DNA from 4 places in the Pseudomonas sp. LABIM340 genome. Region 1 is predicted to be linked to each of the others. Evidence: predicted binding sites of a transcription regulator. Region 1 holds the regulator's gene; each other region holds the start of a gene.
What was found. The regulator FliA, encoded in region 1, starts transcription of late flagellar genes. The targets are predictions, from matches to a motif close to CTAAAGTTTNNNNNNNNNNNGCCGNTAA.
Positions count from the first base shown of each region.

Region 2: a site for FliA is predicted at 3,288-3,315, ahead of ABKS89_RS06040 (methyl-accepting chemotaxis protein). Genes of this name have one in related genera too.
Region 3: a site for FliA is predicted at 2,779-2,806, ahead of ABKS89_RS27675 (methyl-accepting chemotaxis protein). Genes of this name have one in related genera too.
Region 4: a site for FliA is predicted at 3,255-3,282, ahead of flgM (flagellar biosynthesis anti-sigma factor FlgM). Genes of this name have one in related genera too.

Region 1 is NZ_CM200227.1:4,694,881-4,702,533, reverse strand. It holds gene flhF (flagellar biosynthesis GTPase FlhF) at 1-644, shown strand, start outside; gene fleN (flagellar synthesis regulator FleN) at 808-1,635, shown strand; gene fliA (RNA polymerase sigma factor FliA) at 1,632-2,381, shown strand; gene ABKS89_RS21465 (chemotaxis response regulator CheY) at 2,579-2,953, shown strand; gene ABKS89_RS21460 (protein phosphatase CheZ) at 2,973-3,755, shown strand; gene ABKS89_RS21455 (chemotaxis protein CheA) at 3,787-6,027, shown strand; gene ABKS89_RS21450 (protein-glutamate methylesterase/protein-glutamine glutaminase) at 6,100-7,218, shown strand; gene ABKS89_RS21445 (flagellar motor protein) at 7,218-7,653, shown strand, end outside.
Region 2 is NZ_CM200227.1:1,247,488-1,255,140, forward strand. It holds gene ABKS89_RS06035 (helicase HerA-like domain-containing protein) at 1-971, shown strand, start outside; gene ABKS89_RS06040 (methyl-accepting chemotaxis protein) at 1,191-3,080, opposite strand; gene ABKS89_RS06045 (methyl-accepting chemotaxis protein) at 3,499-5,394, opposite strand; gene ABKS89_RS06050 (Flp family type IVb pilin) at 5,556-5,750, opposite strand; gene cpaB (Flp pilus assembly protein CpaB) at 6,127-7,047, shown strand; gene ABKS89_RS06060 (type II and III secretion system protein family protein) at 7,063-7,653, shown strand, end outside.
Region 3 is NZ_CM200227.1:6,003,450-6,011,102, reverse strand. It holds gene ABKS89_RS27680 (hypothetical protein) at 41-361, opposite strand; gene ABKS89_RS27675 (methyl-accepting chemotaxis protein) at 772-2,556, opposite strand; gene ABKS89_RS27670 (bifunctional O-acetylhomoserine aminocarboxypropyltransferase/cysteine synthase) at 2,882-4,159, opposite strand; gene selO (protein adenylyltransferase SelO) at 4,282-5,742, opposite strand; gene mscK (mechanosensitive channel MscK) at 5,801-7,653, opposite strand, start outside.
Region 4 is NZ_CM200227.1:243,053-250,705, reverse strand. It holds gene ABKS89_RS01225 (flagellar hook-length control protein FliK) at 1-41, opposite strand, end outside; gene ABKS89_RS01220 (hypothetical protein) at 45-362, opposite strand; gene fliS (flagellar export chaperone FliS) at 346-744, opposite strand; gene fliD (flagellar filament capping protein FliD) at 741-2,090, opposite strand; gene flgN (flagellar protein FlgN) at 2,421-2,861, opposite strand; gene flgM (flagellar biosynthesis anti-sigma factor FlgM) at 2,858-3,142, opposite strand; gene ABKS89_RS01195 (flagellar FliJ family protein) at 3,322-3,744, opposite strand; gene fliI (flagellar protein export ATPase FliI) at 3,744-5,075, opposite strand; gene fliH (flagellar assembly protein FliH) at 5,077-5,775, opposite strand; gene ABKS89_RS01180 (FliG C-terminal domain-containing protein) at 5,782-6,822, opposite strand; gene fliF (flagellar basal-body MS-ring/collar protein FliF) at 6,800-7,653, opposite strand, start outside.

The sequences.
Region 1 (7,653 bases):
GCCCGGCCGGCATGGGCAAGACCACCACCCTGGCCAAGCTGGCCGCCCGCTACGTACTGAAGTACGGCGCGCAGAGCATCGCGCTGGTGTCCATGGACAGCTTCCGCATCGGTGCGCAGGAGCAGATCAAGACGCTGGGCCGCATTCTCAATGTGCCGGTGACCCTGGTCGATCCGGGCCAGTCGCTGATCCAGGCCATGGCACCGCTGGCGCGCAAGCGTCTGGTGCTGATCGATACCGCCGGCCTGCCCGCCAACGATCCGGCGCTGCGCATGCAGCTCGAAGCGCTGTCGTCGCTGAGCCTGAACGTGAAGAATTACCTCGTGCTGGCCGCGACCAGCCAGAGCCAGGTACTCAAGTCCGCCTGGCAGAACTATCGTTCCTGTGGGCTGGCCGGGTGCATCCTGACCAAACTGGACGAAGCGGGAAGCCTCGGCGAAGCTCTGGCTCTGGCTATCAGCCAGCATCTACCGGTAGCCTATCTGGCTGACGGGCCGAAGATCCCGGACGATCTGCATGTGGCACGCGCGCACCAACTGGTCAGCCGCGCGGTGAGCCTGCAATCGCCCGAAGAGCCTTGCGAGGATGCCATGGCGGACATGTTCGCCGGCCTTTACCAACAGCCGGTGCGTCGCGCCAGCTGAAGATTGTGAGCCCCGGGTGGGGCGTGGGGTGGCCGGTTGAGCCGCCCAAGCGATGCGGATGCTCTGCAAGACGATCCGCGAGCGCCGGAGGCGGTAGAGCACTGCAGCCGGATTAGCCGAAACGCCGATGCGTGACGGTCGAACGACGAGACAAGGTATTGATATGGGTATGCATCCCGTTCAGGTAATCGCAGTCACCGGCGGCAAGGGTGGCGTGGGCAAGACCAACGTGTCGGTGAATCTGTCGCTGGCGCTGGCCGATCTCGGCCGCCGCGTCATGCTGCTGGATGCCGACCTGGGCCTGGCCAACGTCGACGTGCTGCTGGGGCTGTCGCCCAAGCGCACGCTGGCCGACGTCATCGAAGGCGAATGCGACCTGCGTGACGTGATCCTCCAGGGACCCGGCGGCATCCGCATCGTCCCGGCGGCCTCGGGCACCCAGAGCATGGTGCACCTCACGCCGATGCAGCACGCCGGCCTGATCCAGGCATTCAGCGACATCAGCGACAACATCGACGTGCTGGTGGTGGACACCGCCGCCGGCATTGGCGACTCGGTGGTGAGCTTCGTCCGTGCCGCCCAGGAAGTGCTGCTGGTCGTTTGTGATGAACCCACGTCCATCACCGATGCCTACGCTTTGATCAAGCTGCTCAACCGCGACTACGGCATGACCCGTTTCCGCGTGCTGGCGAACATGGCCCACAGCCCTCAGGAGGGCCGCAACCTGTTCGCCAAGCTGACCAAGGTCACCGACCGCTTCCTGGACGTGGCGCTGCAGTACGTCGGCGCCATTCCCTACGACGAGTCGGTGCGCAAGGCCGTGCAGAAGCAGCGTTCGGTGTATGAGGCGTTCCCGCGCAGCAAGGCTTCCCTGGCCTTCCGTGCGGTGGCGCAGAAGGTCGACAGCTGGCCGCTGCCGGCCAACCCAAGAGGGCACCTGGAGTTCTTCGTCGAGCGCCTGGTGCAACATCCCACGGGTTCGGCCGTATGACCGCGGCCTCCGGAGCGCGTATGTACAGCAAGGCACAGGCGCACAACTCCCAGGAACTGCTGATCCAGAAACACGCCCCGCTGGTGAAGCGCATCGCCTACCACCTGCTCGGCCGTCTGCCGGCCAGCGTGCAGGTGGAGGACCTGATGCAGGCCGGCATGATCGGCCTGCTGGAGGCCGCGAAGAAATACGATCAGGGCAAGGGCGCGAGCTTCGAAACCTACGCCGGCATCCGTATCCGCGGCGCCATGCTCGACGAGGTGCGCAAGGGCGATTGGGCCCCGCGTTCGGTCCACCGCAACACCCGCATGGTCAGCGACGCCATCCGCACCGTCGAAGCGCGCACCGGACGTGACGCTAAAGATCAGGAGGTTGCTGCCGAACTCAATATGAGCCTCGAAGATTATTACGGCATCCTCAGCGACACCCAGGGCAGCCGTCTGTACAGCTTCGATGACATGTTGCAGGACGGCGACCAGGGCGGCGGCTTTGCCGAAGACGCCTCGCACCACGACAACGAGCCGTCCCACGGCCTGGAAGACGAACGCTTCCAGGCGGCCCTGGCCGACGCCATCACCAAGCTGCCCGAGCGCGAGCGACTGGTGCTGGCGCTGTACTACGACGAGGAACTCAACCTCAAGGAGATCGGCGAAGTGCTGGGCGTCAGCGAGTCCCGCGTCAGCCAGCTGCACAGCCAGTGCGCCGCGCGCCTGCGTTCGCGACTGGCGGAGTGGCGCGCTCGCTGAGCATCGGGTAGTTTCGCGTCGGCTGCTTCTGAGAGGCGGTGCTGAAGGGATTTTCCTTAGGCAAGTTATAGGCTTACGAATTTTTGGGTGACGTTCCTTTGACGCGCCCACAGCAAAGAGCGCACGACGCTCGATGAATTGACGGCACGCCCGCCAGGGCGCGTTTGGTATCGATGGAGGCAGGTTTGGACAAGAACATGAAAATTCTCATCGTGGACGACTTTTCCACGATGAGGCGCATCATCAAGAACCTCCTGCGGGACCTGGGGTTCACCAACACCGCAGAAGCCGACGACGGCACCACTGCGCTGCCGATGCTGCACAGCGGCAACTTCGACTTCCTCGTTACCGACTGGAACATGCCCGGCATGACCGGCATCGACCTGCTGCGTGCGGTCCGCGCCGACGAGCGTCTGAAGCACCTGCCGGTACTGATGGTCACCGCTGAAGCCAAGCGCGACCAGATCATCGAAGCGGCCCAGGCCGGGGTCAACGGCTATGTGGTCAAGCCTTTCACCGCTCAGGTGTTGAAAGAAAAGATCGAGAAGATTTTCGAGCGGGTCGGCAGCTGAGGCTGACCAAGAGGGCGTCATGGATTTCAACGAATCCGCGGGTGACTTCGAGTCGACCCTGAAAAAACACGCGCGCGAATTGGTCGACTGCCTCGAGCAGGGCGACGTACAGACCGCCGTGCAGCTGATCTCCGAGCTCAACCAGGCGCGTGATCGCGGGCTCTACCAAGAGGTAGGCAAGCTTACCCGCGAGCTGCACAACGCCATCGTCAACTTCCAGATCGATCCCAGCTCCCCGCGCGCCCAGGAAGTCTCGCAGATTGCCGACGCGACTGATCGCCTGTCCTACGTGGTGACGATGACCGAGAAAGCGGCCAATCGGACCATGGACCTGGTGGAAGAGTGCACCCCGGTGGTCATGCACATCGAGACCCAGGCCAAGGAGCTGCAGGAAGACTGGTCGCGTTTCATGCGTCGCGAGCTGGGCCCCGAGGCCTTCCGTGACCTGGCCAAGCGTGTCGAGCAGTTCCTCTACATCAGCGCCCAGGACAGCCGCAAGCTCTCCGCGCACCTGAACGACATCCTGCTCGCGCAGGACTTCCAGGACCTTACCGGGCAAGTGATCAAGCGCGTCACCAAGCTGGTGACCGAGGTCGAGTCGAACCTGGTGAAGCTGGTCTGGATGGCGGGGCAGGTCGATCGCTACGCCGGCATCGAGCATGACCACGAGAGCATGCGCGACGCGGTGGAAAAAGAAAGATCGTCCAAGGGTGAAGGTCCGCAGATTGCTGCCGATACAAGAAAGGACGTCGTATCCGGTCAGGACGATGTCGATGACCTGTTGTCCAGCCTTGGTTTTTAAGCGTCCGCTGACGCTGTAGAGGGAGCACCGAATGAGCTTCGACGCCGATGACGAAATCCTCCAGGACTTCCTGGTGGAGGCCGGCGAGATTCTCGAGCTACTGTCCGAGCAACTGGTCGAGCTGGAAAGCCGCCCGGATGACATGGACCTGCTCAATGCAATCTTCCGTGGGTTCCATACCGTCAAAGGTGGTGCCGGCTTCCTCCAGCTGAATGCGCTGGTGGAGTGCTGCCACATCGCCGAAAACGTGTTCGACATGCTGCGCAAGGGCGAACGCCGCGTGGATGCCGAGCTGATGGACGTGATGCTGCAGGCGCTGGATACCGTCAACGTCATGTTCCAGCAGGTGCGTGACGCGGAGGAGCCGACGCCGGCCACTCCCGAGCTGCTGGCTGCGCTGTCGCGCCTGGCGGATCCGAACGCCGCTCCTGCCGAAGCTCCCGCTGCGGCTGTTGCCGAGCCTGTCGTGGAAGAGGCCCCGGCCGCTGCGGCCGCCTATGGCGACATCACCGACGCTGAGTTCGAACAACTGATGGATGCCCTCGAGCCCGCCGCCGAAGCGCCTGCCGCACCGGTTGGCAGCGGTGGCGACGACATCACCGACGACGAGTTCGAAGCACTGCTCGACCAGCTGCACGGCAAGGGCCAGTTCAGCGCTGCTGCCAAGGAGCCCGTCAGCGCGGCTCCGGCACCGGTTGCCGAGGCGCCCGCCGTCGGTGCTGGCGACGAGATCAGCGACGACGAGTTCGAAGCGCTGCTCGACCAGTTGCATGGCAAGGGTCAGTTCACCGGCGCTAAGGAAGAAGCCGCCGCTCCCGTCGAAACCGCTGCCCAGACCAAGCCCGAGGAAACTCCGGCTGCCGGTGGCGACGACAACATCACCGACGACGAATTCGAGAAGCTGCTCGACGAGCTGCATGGCAAGGGCCAGTTCACCGGCGCGAAGGAAGAAGCGTTCGCGGCTGCGCCCTCCAATGCACAACCCGCTGCACAGCCCAAAGCGGCTGCTGCGCCCGCACCCAAGCCCGCTCCGGCGCCGACCGCTGCCGCCAAGCCTGCGCCGGCCAAGCCCGCCGCTGCCGCCGCAGAAAAGCCGGCCAACGAAGCGGAAACCACCGTGCGCGTGGACACCGCCCGCCTGGACGAGATCATGAACATGGTCGGCGAACTGGTGCTGGTGCGTAACCGCCTGGTGCGTCTGGGCCTGAACAGCGGCGACGAGGCGATGGCCAAGGCCGTCTCCAACCTCGACGTGGTCACCGCCGACCTGCAGTCGTCGGTCATGAAGACCCGCATGCAGCCGATCAAGAAGGTCTTCGGCCGCTTCCCGCGCCAGGTCCGCGATCTGGCGCGCAACCTGAAGAAAGAGATCAACCTCGAGCTGATCGGCGAAGAGACCGACCTGGACAAGAACCTGGTCGAGGCCCTGGCCGACCCGCTGGTGCACCTGGTGCGCAACGCGGTGGATCACGGCATCGAAGGCCCCGACGAGCGCGAGGCCGCCGGCAAGTCGCGTTCGGGCAAGGTGGTGCTGTCCGCCGAGCAGGAAGGCGACCACATCCTGCTGTCGATCTCCGACGACGGCAAGGGCATGGACCCGGACGTTCTGCGCGCCAAGGCTGTGGAGAAGGGCCTGCTGGACAAGGACGCGGCCGATCGCCTCTCCGAGTCCGACTGCTACAACCTGATCTTCGCGCCGGGCTTCTCGACCAAGACCGAGATTTCCGACGTCTCCGGCCGCGGTGTCGGCATGGACGTGGTGAAGACCAAGATTTCCCAGCTCAATGGGATCATCAATATCTACTCGACCAAGGGCCAGGGCTCGAAGATCGTCATCAAGGTCCCGCTGACCCTGGCGATCATGCCGACCCTGATGGTGATGCTGGGCAACCAGGCCTTCGCCTTCCCGCTGGTCAACGTCAACGAGATCTTCCACCTCGACCTGTCGAACACCAACGTGGTCGATGGCCAGGAAGTGGTGATCGTCCGCGACAAGGCCCTGCCGTTGTTCTACCTCAAGCGCTGGCTGGTGCCGGGCGCGCAGTATGACGAGCCGGGCGAGGGCCACGTGGTGATCCTCTCCGTGGGCACCCAGCGCATCGGCTTCGTGGTCGACCAGCTGGTGGGCCAGGAAGAAGTAGTGATCAAGCCGCTGGGCAAGATGCTGCAGGGCACGCCGGGCATGGCGGGGGCGACTATTACCGGGGACGGGCGCATTGCGCTGATCCTCGACGTGCCGAGCATGCTCAAGCGCTACGCCCGTCGTATCTGACCGCCATGGGCGGGACGTGGGACGACCCCGCGCCCGCCCGTGTGATGGAAGAAGTTTTTTTCAGGAGTGTCTATGGCTGTCAAAGTCCTGGTGGTGGACGATTCGGGGTTCTTCCGCCGCCGCGTCTCGGAGATTCTTTCGGCTGACCCGCAGATCCAGGTGGTCGGCACGGCAACCAATGGCCGCGAGGCGATCGATCAGGCGCTGGCGCTCAAGCCCGACGTGATCACCATGGACTACGAGATGCCGCTGATGGACGGCATCACCGCCGTGCGGACCATCATGCAGCGCTGCCCGACGCCGGTCCTGATGTTCTCCTCGCTGACCCACGAGGGCGCGCGGGTGACCCTGGACGCGCTGGATGCCGGCGCCGTCGATTACCTGCCGAAGAATTTCGAGGACATCTCGCGCAACCCGGACAAGGTCCGCCAGTTGCTGTGCGAGAAGGTCCACACCATCGCCAAGAGCAACCGCCGCTTCGCCGCGTACTCCTCGTACTCGTCGAGCCCGGCCGCGCCGGCTTCGACGCCCGCAGCCGGCACTGCGCGCCCGGCCGCTCCCGCTTCGTCGGGCGCCAGCCACGCGCCGGCCGCTCCGGCTCCGGCGACTTCCGCCGCCCCAAAGCGTAAGCCCTACCGGCTGGTAGCCATCGGCACTTCGACCGGTGGGCCGGTGGCGCTGCAGCGGGTCCTGACCCAGCTGCCTGCCAATTTCCCCGCGCCGCTGGTGCTGATCCAGCACATGCCGGCGGCCTTCACCAAGGCCTTCGCCGAGCGCCTGGACAAGCTGTGCAAGATCACCGTCAAGGAAGCCGAGGATGGCGACATTCTGCGTCCCGGCGTGGCCCTGCTGGCTCCCGGCGGCAAGCAGATGATGGTCGACGCCCGTGGCGCGATCCGCATCCTGCCTGGTGACGAGCGCCTGAACTACAAGCCCTGCGTCGACGTGACCTTCGGTTCCGCGTCCAAGGCCTACGGCGACAAGGTCCTGGCGGTGGTCCTCACCGGCATGGGCGCTGACGGCCGCGAAGGCGCGCGCATGCTCAAGCAGGGCGGCGCCCAGGTGTGGGCACAGGATGAAGCCAGCTGCGTGATCTACGGCATGCCCATGGCGATCGCCAAGGCCGGCCTGGCCGACGCGGTGTACAGCCTGGACGACATCGGCCGGCACCTGACCGAGGCCTGCGGCTGATGGATGTCCTCAGCCTGGTCGGCCTGATCCTCGCGCTGGTTGCCATCATCGGTGGCAACTTCCTCGAGGGCGGGCACGTCGGTGCCCTGGCCAACGGCCCGGCGGCACTGATCGTGGTGGGCGGCACCCTGGCTGCCGCACTGCTGCAGACCCCGGTCGCGGTGCTCAAACGCGCCGTGACCATGCTGCGCTGGATGGTCCTGCCACCTAAGGTGGATCTGGTCGGCGGCATCAACCACGTGGTCGGCTGGAGCATGACGGCGCGCAAGGAAGGCCTGCTGGGCCTGGAAACCGTCGCCGATGCCGAGCGCGACCCCTACGCGCGCAAGGGCCTGCAACTGCTGGTGGACGGCACCGAGCCCGAGGCCATCCGCAGCATCCTCGAAGTCGACCTGTACAACCAGGAAAGCCGCGACCTGGCAGCCGCCAAGGTAT
Region 2 (7,653 bases), 3.2 Mb from region 1:
GCGAGGACCGCGCATTGTTCACCGGCGCCTCGTCCCAGGCGTTGCTGCGGCGCCTGGCGCTGCTGGAACAGCAGGGCGCCGAGGACTTCTTCGGCGAGCCGGCGCTGCAACTGGAGGACCTGCTGCGTCCCGAGCCTGACGGCCGTGGCCGCATCCACCTGCTGGACGCCAGCAAGCTGGTGCATGACGCACCCAAGGTCTATGCCACCTTCCTGCTCTGGCTGCTGGCCGAACTGTTCGAGCAATTGCCCGAGCGCGGCGACGCGGACAAGCCCATCCTCGCGCTGTTCTTCGACGAGGCGCATCTGCTGTTCAACGGCACGCCAAAGGCCCTGCAGGATCGCCTGGAGCAGGTAGTGCGGCTGATCCGCTCCAAGGGCGTGGGCGTCTACTTCGTTACCCAGTCGCCCGGCGACCTGCCGGACGACGTGCTGGCGCAACTGGGCCTGCGCATCCAGCACGGCCTGCGCGCGTTCACCGCCAAGGAACAGAAATCCCTGCGCGCGGTGGCCGATGGCTTCCGGCCCAACCCGGCGTTCGACACCCTGAAGGTGCTCACCGAATTGGGTATCGGCGAAGCGTTGGTAGGCACCCTGGAAGAGAAGGGCACGCCCGCGATGGTCCAGCGCGTGGCCGTGGCGCCGCCGCAGTCGCGTATCGGCCCGCTGACCGACGCCGAGCGCGCCGACGTCATCCGCCGTTCGCCGCTGGCCGGTCACTACGACCAGCCGATCGACCGCGAATCCGCCTACGAGAAACTGACCGGCCGCGCCGACAACAAGATGGCGCCGACCCAGGAGAAGGAAGAGAAGGGCGGCGGCACCGACTTTGGCGGGATGGCCGGCGAGATACTGGGTTCGCTGGCCAGTCAGGTGAGCAAGACGGTGGTGCGCCAGGCGGCTAACCAGATCGGTCGGCAACTGGTGCGCGGGTTGATGGGCGCGTTGCTGGGCGGTAGCAAGCGACGCTAAGACCGTAGGGCGGATAACGCGCCAGCGTTATCCGCCGTCGTGGTATGGCGGATAACCCGTTCCGGGTTATGCGCCCTACGTATTGATGGGCGGCAGCAAGCGATGCTGAGGTCTTCCCTGTAGGAGCCGGCCATGCCCGCGATCGCGAGCATGGCTCGCTCCTACAGGTGTACCCAATGAAAAAGGCGCCCGCAGGCGCCTTTTTCAATGCAGCGAAGATCAGATGCGGAAGCTGTCCACCAGGTGACGCAGGCGGCCAGCCTGGTTCTCCAGGTCGGCACAGGCGCGCAGGGTGGCCTGGAGGTTTTCCACGCCTTCCTGGTTCAGCGTGTTGATCTCGGTGATGTCCATGTTCAGTGAGTCGACCACGGCGGTCTGTTCCTCGGTGGCGGTGGCCACCGACTGGTTCATCGAGTCGATCTCGCCGATGCGGTGGGTCACGCTGGCCAGACGCTCGCCGGCGCGGTTGGCGATCTCCACGCTTTCCAGGCTGTAGCGCTGGCTCTCGGTCATGGTGTCCACGGCTTCGCGGGCGCCAATCTGCAGTTCCTCGATCATCTTCTGGATCTGCTGCGCCGATTCCTGGGCGCGGTGGGCGAGGTTGCGTACCTCGTCCGCCACTACGGCGAAGCCCCGACCGGCTTCACCGGCGCGGGCGGCTTCGATGGCGGCGTTCAGGGCCAGCAGGTTGGTCTGCTCGGAGATGCCCTTGATCACTTCCAGAATCTGCCCGATGTTCACCGTGCGGCTGTTCAGTGCTTCGATGTTGGCGCAGGCCGAGCTGATCTTGTCGGACAGCAGGTTCATCGCGCTGATGGTCTGCTCGACCACCTGACGCCCGTCACCGGCCTGGTGCGAGGCATCGGTGGCGTGGTGCGAGGCATCGGCGGCGTTGCGGGCGATTTCCTGGGCGGCGGCGCCCAGTTCATTGATCGCAGCCGCGACGCTGTTGGTGCGGTTGGATTGCTCGTCGGAATTGCTCATGGACGAGTTGGAGGCGTTCACCACCAGTTGCGAAACGTCGTGCAGCTGGCGCGCGGTGGAGGCCACCTCGCGGATGGACTCGTGGATACGTTCGACGAAGCGGTTGAAGGCATTGCCCAGCACGCCGAACTCGTCGTTGCTGGCGACCTTCAGGCGCTTGGTCAGGTCGCCTTCGCCCTGGGCGATGTCTTCCATCGCGCGGCCCATGGTGGTCAGCGGCTGCATCAGCACGCGGATCAGCATGCCCAGCAGGAGCAGGATGGCGACAATGGCAATCGCGGCGGCGACTATGGCCGAGGCGCGGAACTTGCTCAGCATGGCGTAGGCGGCGTCCTTGTCGATGGACAGGCCGATGTACCAGTTCACCGACGGCAGGCCCTTCACCTGGGTGAAGCTGAGGATGCGCTGGTGGCCGTTGAGTTCGGCCTCGCTGAAGCCGCTGCCGATCTTCGGCGTGTTCTGCGGGTAGACATCCGCCAGCGTCTTCATGATCTGGTTCTTGTCCGGGTGCACGAGGATCTTGCCGTCGCCGCTGACCAGGAAGGCGTAGCCCATGCCGCTGAAGTCCAGCGAGTTGATGATCTCCACCAGGGTCTGCAGGCCGAGGTCGCCGCCGACCACGCCGAGGGTCTTGCCGCCGGCGCGCGCGGGGGTGGCGACGGTCATGATCAGTTGCTGGGTGGCCGCGTCGATGTAGGGCTCGGTCAGCGTGGTGCCGCCGGCCGCGACGGCATCCTTGTACCAGGGGCGGGTGCGCGGGTCGTAACCGTCTGGCATGGCGCTGTTGGGGCGCATGGTGAAGGTGCCGTCTTCCTGGCCCAGGTAGGTGAAGTTGAAGGTCTTGCGCAGGGTGTCCTGCTCCAGCAGGCCGCTCAGGTGCTCGGGCGAACTGTCGCGGGCGAGGGTCTGGGCGGTGCTTTCGATCAGCAGCAGGCGGCCGCTCAGCCAGTTCTGGATGTTGCTGGCGCTGACGTCGCCCATCTCCCGCAGGTAATCCTCGAGGTCCTCGCGGATCGCATTGCGCTGCAGGTAGTCGTTGTAGAGGGTGAAGAGGGCGAATGCCGAGAAAACAACAAGAGAAGCGGCCAGGAGGATCTTATGGCTGAATTTCAGGCTCTTGATCATGCTGCGTCGAGTCCGGAGGTAGTGGGATGCCTGAACGGCGTTGGTCCGGGCGACAGATCCGGTGTCGCCGCAGAACGTCCGTCCCTGTGGTGTGAAACGGACGGCGCCGGCGCGGCGGATAGCCGTGCGGGCGTGGCCGGAAGTCCCTTGTGCCGGCGGTGACGACAGGCCCGGTTTGTTGGTGGGTATAAAAGGCCTTCACCCTTGATTTCGGCGTGCCCGAGGGAAGCTTGAAAGCGTCGGACGAACGGTAGGGATGGCTCTGTGGCGGGTGTTTCAGAGGTGATACAGGATCGGCGTTTACCTGTAGGAGCGGGCCATGCCCGCGATCGCGCGCATGGCGCGCTCCTACAGGTTGATGACGAGCTGGCGCCCAATGAAAAAGGCGCCCGAAGGCGCCTTTTCACTATTGCCGCGATCAGATGCGGAAGCTGTCCACCAGGTGGCGCAGGCGGCCGGCCTGGTTCTCCAGGTCGGCACAGGCACGCAGGGTGGCTTGCAGGTTTTCCACGCCTTCCTGGTTCAGCGTGTTGATCTCGGTGATGTCCATGTTCAGCGAGTCGACCACGGCGGTCTGTTCCTCGGTGGCGGTGGCCACCGACTGGTTCATCGAGTCGATCTCGCCGATGCGGTGGGTCACGCTGGCCAGGCGCTCGCCAGCGCGGTTGGCGATTTCCACGCTCTCCAGGCTGTAGCGCTGACTCTCGGTCATGGTGTCCACGGCTTCGCGGGCGCCGACCTGCAGTTCCTCGATCATCTTCTGGATTTCCTGCGCGGACTCCTGGGCGCGGTGGGCAAGGTTGCGCACCTCGTCCGCGACCACGGCGAAGCCACGGCCAGCTTCCCCGGCGCGGGCGGCTTCGATGGCGGCGTTCAGGGCCAGCAGGTTGGTCTGTTCGGAGATGCCCTTGATGACCTCCAGAATCTGGCCGATGTTTACCGTGCGGCTGTTCAGCGACTCGATGTTGGCGCAGGCGGAGCTGATCTTGTCGGAGAGCAGGTTCATCGCGCTGATGGTCTGCTCGACCACCTGGCGACCATCTCCAGCCTGATGCGAAGCGTCGGTGGCGTGGTGCGAGGCATCGGCGGCGTTGCGGGCGATTTCCTGGGCGGCAGCGCCCAGTTCATTGATCGCCGCGGCCACGCTGTTGGTGCGATTGGCCTGTTCGTCGGAGTTGCTCATGGACGAGTTGGAGGCGTTCACCACCAGCTGCGAGACGTCATGCAGGCTGCGCGCGGTGGAGGCCACTTCGCGGATGGATTCGTGGATACGCTCGACGAAGCGGTTGAAGGCGTTGGCCAGTACGCCGAATTCGTCGTTGCTGGCGACCTTAAGGCGCTTGGTCAGGTCGCCTTCGCCCTGAGCGATGTCCTGCATGGCGCGGCCCATGTCGGTCAGCGGCGCCATCAGCACGCGGATCAGCATGCCCAGCAGGAACAGGATGGCGACGATGGCGATGACGGTGGCGACGATGGCGGTGTTGCGGAAGTCGCTGAGCATCGCATAGGCGGAGTCCTTGTTGAGCACCAGCGCGACGTACCAGGTCACGCCCGGCAGGCCCTTCACCGGCGTCATGGAGACCAGTTGGTCCTCGCCATTGATGCTGACTTCCTGCACGCCCGGCTGCACCTTGGGTGCGCCCTGCTGGTAGACCTCGCCGAGGCTCTTGAAGATCAGGCTGCTGTCCGGGTGCAGGAGGATCTTGCCGGCATCGCTGACCAGGAAGGCATAGCCGTCGCCGTCGAACTTCAGCGAGTTGATGATCGCGGTGATGGTTTCCAGCTTCATGTCGCCGGCGGCCACGCCGACCAGTTGGCCATTGCGCATGACCGGCATCGACATGGCGAGGATCTGCTCGTTGGTGCCGGCGTCGAGGAAGGGTTCGGTGACGATCAGCCGGCCGGCGGCCACGGCGTCCTTGTACCAGCCACGGGTGCGCGGGTCGTAGCCGTCGGGCATCGGCGCGTAGGGGCGCATGGTGAACACGCCGCTGGCGGCTTCACCGAGGTAGACCGATTCGAAGTTCTTCTGGAACACCTGCTGCTCCAGTACGTGCTGGATGCGCTCGGGCGTCGGCTCGCCGTCGGCCAGTTGCGCAGCTTCCGCTTCCACCAGCTGGATGCGACCTTCCAGCCAGCTCTGGATATTGCTGGCGGTCAGGCTGCCGACCTCGGAGAGGTAGGATTCGGTGTCGGAGTGGATGGCCTCGCGCTGGCGCAGATCGTTGAAGAAGATGAAACAGGCGAAGGCGAAGGTGACTACGAGGGAGGCCGCCAGGAGAATCTTCCTGGAGAAGGACAGCGAACGAAGCATCGGTAAAGCATCCTGCTGTAAAACGGGTTTGAGCAGGCTGTATCGGCAGGGCTGGCTGGAACTTTAGAAAAACTTTTCGCAGGCACAAGAACAAGTTCCCGTGCAAGTGCACGGGAACTTTGAATTAGATAGAACGGAATTGGCTGGAGCGCGGCTATCTTTTATTTCGCTTTCGCAACTTCTGTCTGGATAGTGGTCATGATCGCACCCAGATCGGTTCCGATCAGGGCTGCACCGGTGATAACCACCACCGAGATCAGGCCCGCAATTACCGCATACTCGATCGCTGTTGCCCCTTCCTTGTCGGCCGCGAATGCCTTGGCCATGCAGAACAGTTTCAGGGACAGGTTTTTTATTTTCAGGTCCATCGCGGGTGCTCCCTCGAATACCACCGGGGCGGCGCCCCGACTTCATCGTCAGGCTAGGCGTCGTATGGCTGAATGCAATTGTTCAAATAGCGCTAATACCAAAGTTATAACCCTCTCGGCATATAAATAATTGCAGATCGTAAATTTAACCGGCGTGGTTGACGCTCTAAACACAGCTACTAGATTCAGCCATGGCACAACTAAAAACTGATTATGAGGAATGGTTCTTATCGAACTTCCTCGCCTGGCCGAAACAACAATAAAGGTCTGAAGGACAAACCCCGGTGCTGCCGGTAACGGACTTCATACGACAAGGCCGCGGACCCTCCGGTCCGCTTTTCCGAGATTGCCCAAGGATGTGGTCATGAATAGCAAGGTGCTGATGGTTTTCGCCGGGCTGTTGCTGGTGTGCGCCGGTGTGGTGGGGTATCTCGGACTCAAGGTCGGCAAGCCGGCCGCGCCGGTTGCCGGTGTGGTGCAGGAGGTCGCGCCGGCGGCAATGGCCGAAGCCGACAAGCTGCAGCGCACCGCTGTGGTGGTGGCCGCCCGTGACCTGCCGCCCCTGGCAGTGATCGGCAAGGACGATGTCAGCGTGGAAATGCTGCGCACCGCTCCCGCCGGCAGCTTTCCCAAGCCCGAAGCCGTGATCGGCCAGCGCGTCTGGGTCGCCGTTCCTGCGGGCAATATCCTCACCTCCGCCGTGACCGAGCCAGGCGGCCCATTGGCCCGCACCATCCGGCCGGACGAGCGCGCCATGGCGATTGCCGTGGACGAGGTCATCGGTGGCGGCGGCTTCGTGCTCCCCGGCGACTACGTCGACGTCATGCTCTTCGTCCAGGACCAGCAGAGCACCGAGCGCAGCCTCAGCGCCCAGGTGGTGCTGCCCGGTGTGCGGGTGCTGACCTACGGCGAGCAGATCGCCGTTTCCACCGACGGCCAGGCGCGCAACGCCGGCGACCCCAAGGACAAGACACCCAAACCGCCGCGCACTGCCGTGCTGGCAGTGCCCGCCGAAGCCGCATCACGCCTGATGCTCGCCAGCCAGGCCGGTTCCCTGCGCCTGGCGGTGCGCAGCAAGGACGAGAACCTCTACGAGAAGGAGCAGCAGGGCCGCTATATCCAGGCCTCGCTCGGCTCCGCCGTCAGCCAGCCGATCACCCTCGAACAACTCATCGGCAAGCCGCGCCAGGCGCCGGCCCCCGCCGTGCGCCAGGTCTCCGCCCCGCAGGTCGATGCCGGCGTGGTGGTCTACCGAGGCACCACCGTTACCCGTGAAGCACATTGAGCAAGGAGTGCATCGATGTCCAAGCGCTTCATCCTTCCCCTGGTCGCCATGCTGGCTTGCGCCGTTCACTCCGCGGCGCAGGCCGTACCGAGCGCGTGCGCAGGCTTTGCTGACCAGCAACTGAATCTCGATGTCGAGCAGGGCGCCCAGCGTGACCAACAGCTGCCGGTGCCGATCAAGCGCCTGGCCATCGGCGACCCGAACATCGCCGACGTACAAGTGCTCGACAAGCGCGACTTCCTCGTCACCGGCAAGGCCGAAGGCCTGACCAGCCTGCTGATCTGGACCGCCTGCAGTGACCAGCCGATGCGCACCGTCGTGCACGTTGGTGCGCGTGCGGTGGGCGATGTGGCCGGGGCTATCGGCGCCAGCGCCGGCAGCCTGCCCAACCAGGTGCAGACCGATATCCGCTTCGTCGAAGTCAGCCGCAGCAAGCTCAAGCAGGCGAGCACGTCACTGGTGCGGCGCGGTTCCAACTTCTTTGGTATCGGTTCGCCGGGAAGCGCTGGCGGTATATCCGGAAACATATCCGACGTCCTTCAAAACGGTGCGCGCGATCTCGTCAACGGAACCGGGGGTGGTATCGAATCCACGCTCAATAGCGGC
Region 3 (7,653 bases), 1.3 Mb from region 1:
ATGGCCCGCTCCTACAGGGGCGGGCCGTGCGCGTCGTGGGCTAGCTGTGGCTGATGCGTTGCGCGTGGTCTGCCTCGTACAGCGAGTGGGCGTCGGAGGCCAGCAGCAGGAGGGCGCGGTTGATTTGCAGGACGTTGCGCAGCGGCTGGGCGTCGAGGGTGGAGAGGGAGAGGATGCCGAGCAGGTCGATGACGGCGCTCAGGCGGTCTTCGGCGGCGTTGTAGAGTTCTTCGGCAGGGGCGTCGGTGCGCAGGTAGAGGGTGGCGTTGCGGGGATGGGCGTGGTGTTGTGAGTCGGTTCCCAGCGGGAGGAAACGGTCTTTTTCGGGGTGTGCGGGTGCCTTACCATCGGTTTTAGCCATGATTAGTTGCCTGTTAACTGATTGTGGTTAGCGGGCCTTCGGTGTTGGTAGCACCGGGGGCTCGCGTCTTTCGATCCGTGCCGTTCGGCAGTTCTGGATCGCAATCTTCCGCCGCGAGGAACATGCAGAAAAATTCCTGCATCGTGCTGCTTTTGCTCAGGAAGATGTCGCCATTCTACGGATTCGAGATAGAGGAAAACCCGGCGGGAAGGGGAATCCACCGTGTCTGGCAGGAGCTTGCGAAAAGGCGGGTCTGGGCGGGGTAGGACGGCGGGAATTTGATGTAGTCCCGCCGGGCACCGGCATCAGACGTGATCGCGAACAGGTCCCTGATCGTCCGGCGCATGCCCGCGATCCGGCCGGTAGGCCGGATGATTCGTCGGTGGGGCAGCGCTTCCTGCCCCTGCGTGTCACACGCGGAAGTGACTGACCAGTGTCTGCAACTGGCCGCCCAGGCGGGCAAGTTCGACGCTGGACGCGGCGACTTCCTGGTTGGCCGAGGCGGTCTGTTCGGAAACGTCGCGCACGTTGACCACGCTGCGGCTGATTTCCTCGGCCACTGCGCTCTGTTCCTCGGCGGCGGTGGCGATCTGCTGGTTCATCGCCTGGATATTGGAGACGGTGCGGGTGATCTCGCCGAGGGATTCGCCGGCCTGGCGGCTCAGGGCGACGCTGCTGGCGGTGAGTTCGCGGCTGCCGAGCATGACGCTGGAGACCTGGCGGGTGCCGCTCTGCAGGCCGGCGACCAGGGCTTCGATCTCTTCGGTAGATTGCTGGGTGCGTTGGGCCAGGCCGCGTACTTCGTCGGCGACCACGGCGAAACCGCGACCGGCCTCGCCCGCGCGGGCGGCTTCGATGGCGGCGTTGAGGGCCAGCAGGTTGGTCTGTTCGGCCACCGACTTGATCACGTCCATGACCTTGCCGATCTTCTCGCTCTCCTGCTCCAGGCGCTGCATGGCCTCGGCGGAGCGTTCGACTTCCTCGGCCAGGCGCTCGATCTGCTCGACCGCCTTGTTCACCACGCGGTCGCCGTCCTGTGCCTGGTGGTCGGCGGCGGAGGCGGCCTGGGAGGCCTGCTCGGCGTTGCGCGCGACTTCCTGCACGGTGGCGGACATCTCGTGCATGGCGGTGGCGACCTGGTCGGTCTCGACCTTCTGGGTGTTGGCGCCGGCGCTGGTCTGCTCGGTGACGGCGGAGAGCTCTTCGGCGGCGCTGGCGATCTGGGTGACGCCATCGCGGATGCCGCCGATCAGCTCGCGCAGGCTCTGGCTCATGCGCTGCATGCTCTGCTGCAGGCGGCCCAGTTCGTCGCGGCGGCTGACCTGGATGGTCTGCGACAGGTCGCCGGCGGCGATGCGGTCGACCACGGCCATGGTGTCGTGCAGCGGGCGGGTGATCTGGCGGGTGATGATCAGCGCGGCGATGCTGCCGAGCACCAGCGCGAGCAGGGTCACGAGGGTTTGCAGGCTGCGGGCCTTGGCGCTTTCGACGTCGCGGCGATCGAGCTGCAGCTGGTAGAGATTTTCGCTGATCTTGACGATGTCCTGGCCCTGGGTGGTCATTTCCTTGCGTGCCTGGACGATCGTGGCCATGTTCTGGCGCAGCGTGACGACGGCGTCGCGGTAGGTGCGCAGGGCGCTGCCGAGTTGCTGGACGTACTGCGCTTCGGCGACGCCGAGCACGCTTTCCAGGGCCGGCAGGCCGGCGATGCTTTCGTCGAGGCCGCGGGTCACGCCGTCACCGTTGCTGGTGAGGGCGGTGGCGAGGTAGTCGCGCACGTCGTAGCGGGCCTGCAGCAGGTCTTCGCGGGTGCCGGTGATGGCCTGGAAGCGGGTGGCGCGCTCTTCGTCGGCGGGGGCCTTGAGGATGTCCTGCTGGATCTGCGCGGTCAGCTCGTTGGCGCGGGCGGCGTTGTCCTGCAGCGTGCGGCGGGTGATGCCGGCACTCTGGTAGCCGGCGCGCATGGCGGCCAGGGATTTCTCGTAGTCACCGATGATGCCGCCGAGCTGATCGAGCATGCGCACGTTCTCCGGGCTGACGAAGGACGCGCGCAGTTTCTGCTGCTGCGCCTTGAAGTCGGCCAGGGTGCTCATGACGTTGGCGGCTTCCTGCTCGGCGCCGTCGGCGATCATGTACTGCAGGCGAGTGATGCGCAGCTTGGTGAGGCGCGAGTTCAGCTCGGTGATGTCGCTCATCCAGTTGCTGCGGTCGATCAGCGAGCCCAGGCCGAACCAGCTGACGATGGCGAGTATGGCGGTGAAGGCGAGGACCAGGCCGAAGCCCAGGGCCAACTTGAGATTCACGCTCAGGTTGGAAATCCAGCTGTTCATTGACGATCTCCAGGAAAGGTTGTGTGAAGTCAGGCCGTTCGGAGATTGTTGTTATTGGGGGCCAGGCGGGAGTACCGCGCTCAGTCGCTATCGGCAGCGTTCGGCAGAACCGTATGGTCGAGGCAAAAAAAACCGCCGACCTGCTGCGCAGCCGGTCGGCGGTTCGGTTGAAGCGAGCGTGATGCGGGTGTCAGGCCTCGGCGGCGTCCAGCGCCTGGGCCAGGTCGGCGAGGATGTCGTCGATGTGCTCGATGCCGATGGACAGGCGCACCATGTCGCGCGGCACGCCGGCCTTCTCCAGTTCCTCGTCGTTGAGCTGGCGGTGGGTGGTGGAGGCCGGGTGGCAGGCCAGGGACTTGGCGTCGCCGATGTTGACCAGGCGCACCACCAGCTTGAGCGCGTCGATGAAGCGCGCGCCGGCTTCCTGCCCGCCCTTGATGCCGAACGAGAGAATCGACGCGGGTTTGCCGCCCATGTAGCGCAGCGCCAGTTCCTGCTCGGGGTGGTCGGCGAGGCCTGCGTATTTCACCCAGCTGACCTGCGGGTGGTCCTGCAGGTATTGCGCGACTTTCACCGCATTCTCGCAGTGGCGCTCCATGCGCAGGGCGAGGGTTTCCAGGCCCTGCAGGATGAGGAAGGCGTTGAACGGCGAGAGTGCGGCGCCGGTGTTGCGCAGCGGCACGACGCGGCAGCGGCCGATGAAGGCGGCGGGGCCGAAGGCTTCGGTGTAGGTGACGCCGTGGTAGGACGCATCCGGCGTGTTGAGCAGCGGGAAGCGCACCTTGTTGTCGGCCCAGGGGAATTTGCCGGAGTCGACGACGATGCCGCCGATGCTGGTGCCGTGGCCGCCGATGTACTTGGTCAGCGAGTGCACGACGATGTCCGCGCCGTGCTCGAACGGGCGGCAGAGGATCGGTGTGGCGACGGTGTTGTCGACGATCAGCGGCACGCCGTGGCGGTGCGCAGCATCGGCCAGGGCCTGGAGATCGACGATGTTGCCCGCCGGGTTGCCGATGGATTCGCAGAACACCGCCTTGGTGCGTTCGTCGATCACTGCTTCGAGGGCGGCGATGTCATCGTGCGGCGCAAAACGGGTCTGGATGCCGAAGCGCGGCAGGGTATGGGCGAACAGGTTGTAGGTGCCGCCATAGAGCTTGGCCACCGAGACGATGTTGTCGCCGGCTTCGGCGACGGTCTGGATGGCGTAGGTGATGGCGGCCATGCCGGAAGCCACGGCCAGCGCCGCGACGCCACCTTCCAGTGCGGCCACGCGCTCCTCCAGCACCGCGTTGGTGGGGTTCATGATGCGCGTGTAGATGTTGCCGGCGACCTTCAGGTCGAACAGGTCGGCACCGTGCTGGGTGTCGTCGAAGGCGTAGGAGCTGGTCTGGTAGATCGGCACGGCCACGGCCTTGGTGGTCGGGTCGGGGCTGTAGCCGGCGTGGATGGCCAGGGTTTCCGGTTTCATTGTTCGAGCGTCCTTGTGGCAGAAAGCCCCGAGGATGCGAGCGGCGCCCGGCCCCGGTCAATGACCGGGAGCAATGCTGGCGGGGCGCCGCTAGATCGCTTTTCGCTGAGCTTATAACCGCCTCAGGAGGAGCAACTGATCTCCAGGTGACGGCCCCAGTCCGGCGGGCGACGGGTGAATACCTCGGCGTCGGACTGTTCTTCGAAGGGTTTGCTGAGTACTTCGTGCAGGCGGCGCACCACGCTGAAATCGCCTTGTTCGGCGGCGCTGATGGCTTCCTGGGCGAGGTAGTTGCGCAGCACGTAGAGCGGGTTGACCAAGTGCATGCGGGCGCGGCGCTCGTCCTGGCTGCCGCCTTCGCGCTCGGTGCGGGCCTGGTAGTCGGTGGCCCAGGCGTCGAAACCGGCGAGGTCGACGAAGTCTTCCCGCACCACCGCCAGCGCCTGCTCCGGTGCCTGGTCGCCGAGGCGGCGGAAGAACAGCGAGTAGTCCACGGCGCCCTTCTGCATGGTCTGCAGCAGGCGCTGCACCAGCTCCAGGTCGCCCTCTTCGGCCGTGGTGAGGCCTAGGCGGCGGCGCATGAGGTCCAGGTAGCTGGCCTGGTAGAGCGGCAGGAACAGGTCCAGCGTGGCGCGCAGGTCGTCCACTTCGACGAAGGGCGTCAGTGCCTGGCCGAGGGCCGCGAGGTTCCAGTGGGCGATGGGCACCTGGTTGCTGAAGGAGTAGCGGCCGGTGTCGTCGGAGTGGTTGCAGATATGGTTGGCGTCGAAGTCGTCGAGGAAGGCGTAGGGGCCGTAGTCGAAGGTGATGCCGAGGATCGACATGTTGTCGGTGTTCATCACCCCGTGGCAGAAACCGTAGGCCTGCCAGTAGGCGATCATCTCGGCGTTGCGCTCGACCACTTCGCGGAAGAATGCGAGGTAGGGCTTCTCGTCATCCAGGCACTGCGGGTAGTACGACTGCAGGACGAACTCGCCGAGGGTGCGCAGCTGGTCTTCCTGCTTGGTGTAGTAGAAGTATTCGAAGTGGCCGAAGCGCACGTGGCTGGGCGCCAGGCGCAGCAGCATGGCGCCGGTTTCCTTCGACTCGCGCCACACCGTGGTGCTGGAGCCGGTGACGCACAGCGCGCGGCTGCTGGGGATGCCCAGGGCAGCAAGGTATTCGCTGGCGAGGAATTCGCGGATCGACGAGCGCAGCACGGCACGGCCATCGCCCATGCGCGAGTAGGGCGTCTGTCCGGCACCCTTCAGGTGCAGGTCCCAGTGCTCGCCGGCCTCGTTCACCACTTCGCCCAGCAGCAGGCCGCGGCCGTCGCCCAGGCGCGGGTTGTAGGAGCCGAACTGGTGCCCGGAATAGACCATCGCGCGCGGGTCGGCTGCTTCCCAGAGCTTGTGGCCGGCGAAGATTTCCGCGAACAGCGGGCTTGCCGCCTCGCTTGGGTCGAGGTCGAGCAGGGCCATGGCGGCGGGGCTGGCGACGACCAGGCGCGGATCGGCGATGGGGTCGGGCAGGACCTGGGTGGAAAACACGTCGCCCAGGCGGGCGAAGCGGTTATCGAAGGTCAGTTCGTCGAGCTTTTTCACAATCTAACTCCGGACAAGTCCGAGCATTGTGCTCGGACTTGTCCGAAGGCGTCCACCCTCAGGCCTTGTCGCCGCCGGGCTTGTCGGTGCCCTGGGGGCCGCTGATCTTCACGGGTATGGCGGCGGGTTGCTGCCCGACGATGACCTGGGCTTCCTGGCCCTGGAAGTTCTTCAGGAACACGTCGACCTGGTTGAAGGCCATGTCGATGCCGGCTTCGCGGAAAGCCAGGGCGATGCGCGTGAGGGTCTCGTCCACCGCCGGGTTGCGGTCGCCCAGCTCGCGCACGTGGAAGCGCAGCTCGTAGTCGAAGGTGCTGGCGCTGATGGTGGTGAAGTACAGCACCGGTTCCGGGTCGCGCAGGATGCGGGTGTTGGCGTGGGCGGCGTCGAGCATGATCTTGCGCGCCAGCGGCAGGTCGCTCTCGTAGGCCAGGCCGATCTTGATGGTGACGCGCGTGACGGTATCGCTCAGCGACCAGTTCACCAGCTGGCCGGTGATGAAGGTCTGGTTGGGGACGATGATTTCCTTGCGGTCGAAGTCGGTGATGGTGGTGGCGCGGATGCGGATCCGGCTGACGGTGCCGGACAGCGTGCCGATGGTCACCACGTCGCCGATCCGTACCGGGCGCTCGAAGAGGATGATCAGGCCGGAGACGAAGTTGGAGAAGATCGCCTGCAGGCCGAAGCCGAGGCCGACCGACAGCGCGGCCACCAGCCATTGCAGCTTGTCCCAGCTCACCCCGAGGGTGGACAGCGCGCTGACGAAGCCGATGCCGCTGATGGTATAGGACAGCAGGGTGGTGATGGCGTAGGCGCTGCCCTGGGCCAGGGTCAGGCGCTGCAGCACCAAGACTTCCAGCAGGCCGGGCAGGTTGCGCGCCAGGGCGACGGTCACGGCGGCGATGACCAGCGCCATGAGGAAGTCGCTCAGGCTGATCGGCGTGGTGGACGCCGCGTCGCCGGTGCCGCTGGTGTACTGGTAGAGGGTCACGTTGTCGAGGTAGGAGACGACGCTGATCAGGTCGGCCCAGACCCAGTACAGGGTGACCACGAAACCGATCAGCAGGCCCAGGCGGATCAGGCGCATGGACTGTTCGTTGATCTGTTCGATGCCCAGGGTCGGCTCTTCCACCACCTCGGTGCCTTCGATGCCTTCCTTGGGCGCGTTCTGGCGGTTCTTCAGGGCGCGCTGGTAGGCCAGGCGGCGGGCGGCGACGCCCATGCCGCGGACGAAGGTGGCTTCCACCACCATCCAGAACATCAGCAGGAACAGGGTGTCGATCAGGCGGTCGGTGAGCTTGAGCGCGGTGTAGTAGTAGCCGAAGCCCACGGCCAGGAACAGCGCCACCGGCAGGGCGGTGAAGCCCAGGCCGACGATCATCTTGATCATCGACGGGCGCTCGCTGGACGGGCTCTTGAACAGCAGCTGGGCGAGCAGCCAGGTCATGGCGCCGTAGCCGAACAGCACCACGGCAATGCCGATCACGTCATCGGCCAGCGAGGCCGGCGAGTGCTCGGCGACGGTGACTACGGCGACCAGCGACATCACCACCAGACCCAGTCGGCGCATTAGCTTGCCGAGGAACTGCACCTGCGACTGGCTCCAGTGGAAGTGCCGCTCGGCGATGCCGCCCGGCCGCAGGATGCGGTGTGCGGTGTAGAACACCAGCCAGACCTGCGCCATCTCCAGCAGCGCGCTGCCCAGGGTGGCGTTCTGTCCGCGGGCGTCGAGCAGCAGGGCGAGGCCGGCGATGGCCAGGGCCAGGGTGCCGGGCAGTGCCAGCAGCACGGCGAGCAGCAGGGCCAGCGGGGTGTGGGCCTGGCTGTCGCGCTTGAAGTGGCCGATGTCATCGTTCAGCGATTCCAGCTTGTCGTAGAGGAACCTGCGCTTCCACAGCAGGGCCGCGACCA
Region 4 (7,653 bases), 2.2 Mb from region 1:
CGGTCGGTGGTCGGCAGGGACTGGGTCGGTAGCTGGATCACGGTCTATCGACCCTCCTGGTACGTATCCACCTGCATGTACGCCGAGCGTCCCTCGGCGTATTCCAGGTGCGAGAGCAGGAGGCGGCGCAGGCGCTCGCACTCCTCGGCGCAGGCCTGCGACGCTTGTTCATGCAGGCGCTTCAGGTGCTTCTTTGCCAGCAGCACATCGGCTGCCAGACCGGTCTGCGACGACATCGCCACCAATTGCGCGCGGATCGCCAGGTCGACCTGCCCCATGGCTTTCCAGTCCTTGCGCTGCAGCGCCGCACCCAGCCGTTCGTACAGCTGCAGCAGGCGCTGGCGGTCATCCACGTGCGGCACTCACGCCCTCCCAGCCTTCGCGCAGGATGCCCAGCAGGCGCACCACTTCGTCGATGCCGGCGACCTCCAGCGACACGCTGACATCGGAGAGCCGATAGATGCAGTAGTCGTAGAGGCGCGCCAGGCCCTGTACGGTCTCGCCGCCGTTCTCGTAGTCGAGCGCACCATTGAGGCCGTTGAGGATGTTCAGGCACTTCTCCAGGGAGCGGCCCTTCTGCTGGTAGCGCTTGTGCTCGATGTGCCCGCGGGCGCGGGCCAGTTCGTCGAGCAGGCCGTCGAACAGCACCAGCACCAGTTCATAGGGCGAGGACGAGGCGGCCTTGGATTCCAGGTCGATCATCCGGTAACTGTCGTAGCTTTCGTTCATGCCGTAGGCGGTCATCCGAACATCCCGCTGGTCTGGTCCATCGACTGCATGGTCTGCATCATCGAGGTGTATTGCTTGAGGTAGCGCGCGTAGTAGGTGTCGTACTGCTTCTGCAGGTTGTCGTAGTCATCGTCGACGCGGCGCAGGCTGTTGTTCAGGGCGTCCTTGCGGTTCTTCATGACGCCGTTGACGCTGTTGGTGTAGACGGCGACGCCCTTGTCCAGGCTGTCGAGCAGGTTGCCCTTGCCCATGAACAGCTTGTCCAGGGCCTCGGGGTCGCTGGCGATGGCTTTCTCGAAGCGGGTGGCGTCGAGGGTCAGCTTGCCGTTGCGGTCGGCGCTGATGCCCAGGGTGATCAGGTTGGCGCCGCCGAAGCTGGTGCGAACCATCTGGTTCAGCGCGTTCTCGATGGAGCGCACGCTGGAGTCGCCAGCCAGGGCGCCACGGGCGTTGCCGTTCTGGTCGCCGGCCGCCGTCAGGCTGTCGATGGTGCTGGCCAGCGCGTTGAAGGCGTCGATGAAGGTCTGCACCTTCTTCTTGGTTTCGCTCTGGTCCTGCGCGACGGTCAGGCGAATGGCCTGTTCACCGGACTTCTGCGCCTGGGTGAAGCTGGCGCTGACGCCGTCGATGATGTTGTCGAAGGTGTTGCTGGAGTTGGTCAGCAGCATGCCGCTCTCGCCACCCAGGCGAACGCGGGCGTCCTGCGCCTTGGACAGTTCCTGCGGGTTGCCGATGGCGTTCTCGAAAGCGCTGTTCGCGCTGTCGGTGCCGCTCAGCGACAGGCTGATGGCGTTGTCCGCGCCGGACTTCTCGGCCCCCAGCACCAGCGATACCTGGCCGTTGCTGCGCACCAGGGTGGCCTTCACGCCAGTGTTGTCGGTGGCCTTGTTGATCGCTGCGGCCAGCTCGTCCAGCGAGTTGCTGCCGTCGCCGTCGGTGTCGATCTTGCTCAGATCGATGTCGAAGGACTTGCCGTTCTGGGTCAGGGTCAGGGTGCCCTGGGTGTCGACATCACCGGACTGCAGGCCGGAGAAGGACAGCTGGTGGCTGGTGGCGAGTTGCTCGACGAAGAAGTCGTAGCTGCCGGGCACGGCGTTCTTGTCGACCTTGGCGGTCAGGTAGCCGTCCTTGCTGGTGGTGGCGCTGTTCACCAGCATGCTGGTGTTGCTGCCGGTCACGCCCTGCAGGCTCTTTACCGCCGAGGAGAAGGTCTTGAGCGCCGACTCCAGGGAGGTCACGGCAGTCAGTTGCGACTGGTACGAGGACTTGTTGCGGTCAGCCTTGTTCAGGCCGTTCTGCACCTCGTACGTGGCCAACTGCTGGGCCATGCTTTTGACGTAATCGGAATCTATGGTCGCCATGTGAATCCACCTCTTTGGGTCGGAAGAGCAATTACGGTGCCAATGCCGGAAGGCCCGCCATACGGGGCTTTTCGGGATAACCGGGGAGAAGTTTCACTTCCGCCCGGCGTGCTTTGGCGCGCAGCGGGAAGCGGCATTTCCGCCTGCCGACCACGCACCCTGATGCAGGGAAAAGGCGACCGTGGGGAGGGATTCGTTAAGAGATTTCGGCGGGGTGTTTGGCAGCCGCGCTTTTTTGTAGGAGCGCGCCATGCGCGCGGTCGCGGGCATGGCCCGCTCCTACAGGGGGAGTCCAGTACTGAGCCTGATCGCAGCTCGCCCTGGGACAGATCAGTACAGCTGGCGCGAATACACCGGCTGTTCGCGCGGATCGCCCATGAGCTGGCTGAGGATGTCGTGGTGCATCGCCAGCAGCTTGCCGTTGCGCTCGTTGAGGCGCTTGCACTGGGCGGTGAGCTGGCCCAGCTGCAGCCACTCCTGCTGCAGCTCCTCGCGGCGCGGCGGCTGGTAGTTGGACAGCAGCGTGCGCATGCCCTCGGCGTCCATCGGCAGGTGGAAGGCACGCAGCACGCGACTGCGGCGCTGGGCGCGGCCGGCGACGCCTTCGAGCAGTGCCTGGATGTCCGGGTTCAGCGCTTCGATCTGCGCGCTGTCCCGCGCCAGCAGGTGGCGGTACAGCTCCTGCAGGCGCTCGCGCAGCGCCAGGCAATCGCGGCCATCCTGCTGGATGTCCTGCTCGATGACCTGCAGCAGCCGCGCGCGCTGGGTCATGCGTCGCTGCCGCGATGGTAGGAGAGGATGCTGGTGGCGAGCACGCTGGTGTCGTTCTGCAGCTCGCCATTCATCAGTGCGCGGCGGATTTCCGCGACGCGGCTCTGGTCCACGTCGGGCATGGCGCGCAGGGTCTCCTGCATTTCGTCCAGGCGCAGCGAATCGTTGACCGGCGCGCTCGCACTGGTCTCCGCCACCGGGGCGACGCGCTCGCTGCGCGCGCTCTTGGCGGACTCGCTGGTGGCCAGCGCGACGCTGGTCAGTTGCCGGGTGATTTCCATGGTCGGTATCCGAATATTTTTGGGCCTTTCCCTCAGAGGGCGACCGCCTCGAAGCAAAACTTAAATGCCGTGTTTCACAGAGACTCAAGAGCCGGCGGATAACCGCTAGCGGTTATTCGCCCTACGGGGCAAACCCATCGTAGGGCGCATAACTCGGAACGAGTTATCCGCCATTGCCTTCACGCCCGCGCCCGCCACCAGGACTGCGCGGCGAGGCCATCCTGGATTTTCTGTTCCTGCTGCGCAAGCTGCAGCTGCCACTGGCCGACCTTGGCCTCGATCACCTGGGTCAGCACCTTCTCGCTGCGCATGGCCGCCATCAGCTCGCCCTGGATGCGCGCCAGGGTCTGTTCGGCGACTTCCAGCTCGCGGCGCTGCAACTGCAGCATCTTGTGCAGGGTCGCCTTGTACTGCTGTTGGTTGTGTCGCTGCAGCGGGGTGCTGGTGGCCACGCTGAAGCCGCACAAGCGGTCCAGCCCGGTGATGTTGTTGCGGTAGCGCTGGCAGAGGTTCTGCTGGTAATTCACCCGCCCCAACAGCTCGCGGACCTTGCCGCCACGCACATCGGCCAGGCGCCCGAGCATGTCGATCTGCGTCTTCATCAGCGCCCCCCGACGATGCTTTGCAGGGTCGCGACGCTGTTGCCCAGTTCGGCGCCGTCGGCGGTCTCCTGGCGCAGGTAGCGCTCCAGCATGGGCGCCAGCTGCACAGCGCGGTCGGTCTTCACGTCCATACCCGGCGTATAGCCGCCCAGCGGGATCAGCTCCCTGATGCGCTCATAGGTGCCGCTGAATTCCTTGAACTGCCGCGCCGCGGAGAGGTGCAGCGGGTCCGCCACCTGGCTCATGCAACGGCTGACCGAGGCACCGATGTCGATGGCCGGGTAGTGCCCGACGTCCGCCAGCCGGCGCGACAGCACGATGTGCCCGTCGAGGATGGCGCGGGCGCAGTCGACGATCGGGTCCTGGTGATCGTCGCCCTCGGCCAGCACCGTGTAGATGGCGCTCAGGCTGCCGGTCTCGCCCTCGCCGTTGCCGGCGCTTTCCACCAGTTCCGGGAGCATGCCGAACACCGACGGCGGGTAGCCCTTGGTGGCCGGCGGCTCGCCCAGGGCCAGGGCGATCTCGCGCTGGGCCATGGCGTAGCGGGTCAGGGAGTCCACCAGCAGCAGCACGTCCTTGCCCTGATCGCGGAAGTAGGCGGCGATGCTGTGACACAGCTCGGTGGCCTTCAGGCGCATCAGCGGCGACTCATTGGCTGGCGCTACCACCACGACTGCCTTCTGCAGCCCTTCCGGGCCGAGGGAATGCAGGATGAACTCCTGCACTTCGCGGCCGCGCTCGCCGATCAGCCCGACCACCACCACATCGGCCTTGGTCTGCCGGGTGATCATCCCCAGCAGCACGCTCTTGCCCACGCCGCTGCCGGCGAACAGGCCTACGCGCTGGCCCTTGCCCAGGGTCAGCAGGCCGTTGATGGCGCGCACGCCGACATCCAGCGGCTCGGACACCGGGCGCCGGCGCAGCGGGTTTACGTTCGGCAATTCAGTGGGCAGCGGGTGGCGGCCGGCGAGCTTGCCGAGGCCGTCCAGGGGTTCGCCGAGGCCGTTGACCACGCGCCCCAGCCAGGAATGATCGATGTGCAGCACGGCTTCGTCCGGCGCCGGGAAGACCCGCGAGCCGGAGGTCAGGCCGACGGGCTTCTTGAAGGGCATGAGGTAGGTGATGTCACGGTTGAAGCCAACGACCTGCGCCTCCAGGCGCTCGCCGTCGGCGACTTCCACGTAGCAGCGCTGGCCGGTCATGCGCCGGCAGCCGAGGCTTTCCAGCAGCAGGCCGGAGACGCGCACCAGGCGACCGCTGACCCGCGCCAGCTGGACCGAGTCCAGCGAGCGCAGCGCTTCTTCGAGCTTGAAGCCGTCGCCCAGGGCCATCTCAGTCTTCGTCCTGCAGGTGCGCGCTCAGGGCTTCCATGCAACTGTCCAGGCGCTGCTGGCAGCCGATGTCGGCTTCCGCCTGGGCGGTGACCACGCGGCATTCGCCCAGCGCCAGGCGCTCGTCCGGCACCAGCCGCCACTTGGCAGCGCGCTCGGGGTTCAGCTCGCGGATGCGCGCGCATTCTTCCGGGTTGAGCAGGATCTGCACGTCGCCCTGCTCGCCCGGCATGGCAGCCAGGGCTTCTTCGGCGAGGGTCAGCAACTGCGTCGGGTTGAGCGTGAGCTCGACGCGAATGACCTGTTTCGCGACCTTCTGCACCAGCTCCAGCAGCTCCTTCTGGCGGCTGCGCTGGAAGGCCTGGTGATACTCGCCGAAGGCCTCGACGGCGGCCTGCAGCGGTGCGCTGGCCTCGTCGAACACCTGGCGGCCGGTGGCGCGGCCTTCCTCGCGGCCCTTGCGCAGGCCGTCCTGGCGACCGGCCTCGAAACCTTCGCGCAGGCCGGCTTCACGGCCTTCGCCGACGCCGTCCTGGTAGCCGCGCTCGAGGCCTTCCTGGAAGCCTTCGGAAATGGCGCGCTGGCGCGCCGCCGGGTCGCTGTCCCAGCCATGGTTGTCGGCGCTGGCGGTGGCGCAGCGCGGCGGGAAGCGGTACGGGCGCCAGGCGCGGCTGTCGGCCTTGATGACTTTGATCGCCATGCGCGATTACTCCACCGTCTGCTCGCGGAACAGCTGCACCTGCAGGTCGCCCTCGGCGGCCAGCTCGCGCACCACGCCCATGATGTCCTTGCGCACCTGCTCCACGCGGCTCAGCGGCACCGGGCCCTGGCGGCGGTTGATAGACTCCATCTGCTGCGCCTGGCGCTTGGGCATGGCGCCCTGGATGGCGCGCACCAGCTCGGGCTCGGCGCCCTTGAGGGCAACCACCCACTCGTCCAGCGGGATAACTTCCAGCAGGGTCTGCAGCACTTCCTGGTTCTGCCGGGAGAGGATGAAGAAGTCGTACATCTCGTCTTCGATCTTGCCGACCAGGTCGTCGTTGTGGGCGCGCAGCAGCTCGAACATCTGGTTACGGTCGCCCTTGAAGCGGTTCATGATGTCCGCCGCCTGCTTGACCCCGCGCACCTGCGAGCCCTGGGTGGAGAGCACGCGCAGGCTGCGGTCGATCAGTTGTTCCAGCTCGGCGATCACGTCGCTGTTCACTTCGCTGAGGTTGGCGATACGGAACAGCAGCTCGTCCTGGCGCTCCGGCGGCATGGCTTCGAGTACGTCGGTGGCCATGCCCGGCGGCAGGAAGGCGAGGAACACCGCCTGCATCTGCGCGTGCTCCTTGGCGATCAGCGCGGCGAACTGCTTGGGATCGATCCACTCCATGCGCGCCATCTTGGCGCGGATTTCCTCGCCGTAGATGCTGTCCAGCAGGTTGCGCGTAATGTCACTGCCCAGCGCCTTGCCGAGCATGCCAGCAAGGTAGGAGCGCGACGCGCCCTTGATGCTGGACTGCAGCTTGTAGTCGTCGAAGAACCGGCCGATCACGTCGGAGACGGTGTTCTGCTTGACGTTGGACAGCCGCGCCATCGCCTGGCTGATGCTGACGATCTCCTCGCGGCTGAAATTGCGCAGGATGCCGGAAGAGGCTTCGTCACCCATGCTCAGCATGAGGATCGCCGCCTGTTCCAGGGAGCTCACGGCGCGCATCTGCGGGCCGCGCTTTTTCGTTTCTTCAGGCAGGCTCGTGTCGGTCATTGCGGCCAATCCAGTGCTTGATCACTTCCGAGACCCGTTCCGGGTCGTTCTTCGCCAGCATCTGCAGATGCTCGATCTGGTGCTCCAGGCCCGAGCCCGGCGCCGGCAGGCGGATTTCCGAGAGCGGGTTCAGCTCGCCGAGCACGTTGAGCCCGCCGACGCTTTCACTGCCCAGCGACAGGCGCCGCTCGGCGTCGAGCGCCAGCGGGTACTCCGCGCTGCCTTCGGGCAACTCGGCGGTGGCCGACGGCTGCGCACGCTGGGTCAGGCTGCGTACCGCCGGGCGCACGCCGAACAGCAGGAACAGCAGCGCAATCAGGCCGAGCACGGTGTAGCGCACCAGTGATTGCAGGGCGCTGCTCTCCCACCAGCTGGCGGAGGACTCTTCCACCGCCGTGGCGGCGAAGGGGAACACGCTGACGGTGATCAGGTCGCCGCGCTGGGCATTGAAGCCCACGGCGCTCTTCACCATGGTTTCGAGGTCGGCGCGGGCCTTGTCGGTCCAGCCGCCCTCGGGCGCGGTGGAGGCGTTGATCACCACCGCGACGCTCTGCTGGCGCAGGGCGAAGGCCGGGTACTTGATGTGGGTGACACTCTGGTCGAAGTCGTTCTGCCGGGTGGCTTCCTCGCGGGTCGAGGTCGCGGCCTTGTTGTCGGTATTGGCGACCTTGCCGTTGCCCGAAGCAGCCTGGTTATTGCCCTGGGCGTTGTTCTGCCCCTGCTGCTGTTGCGGCGGCGGCTCCGGCGGACGGTTGCTCAGCGAGCCCGGCACGCCGAGGGCGAGCTGGTCCAGTGTGCTCTCGTTGCGCAGCACTTCGCTGCGCAGGCGCG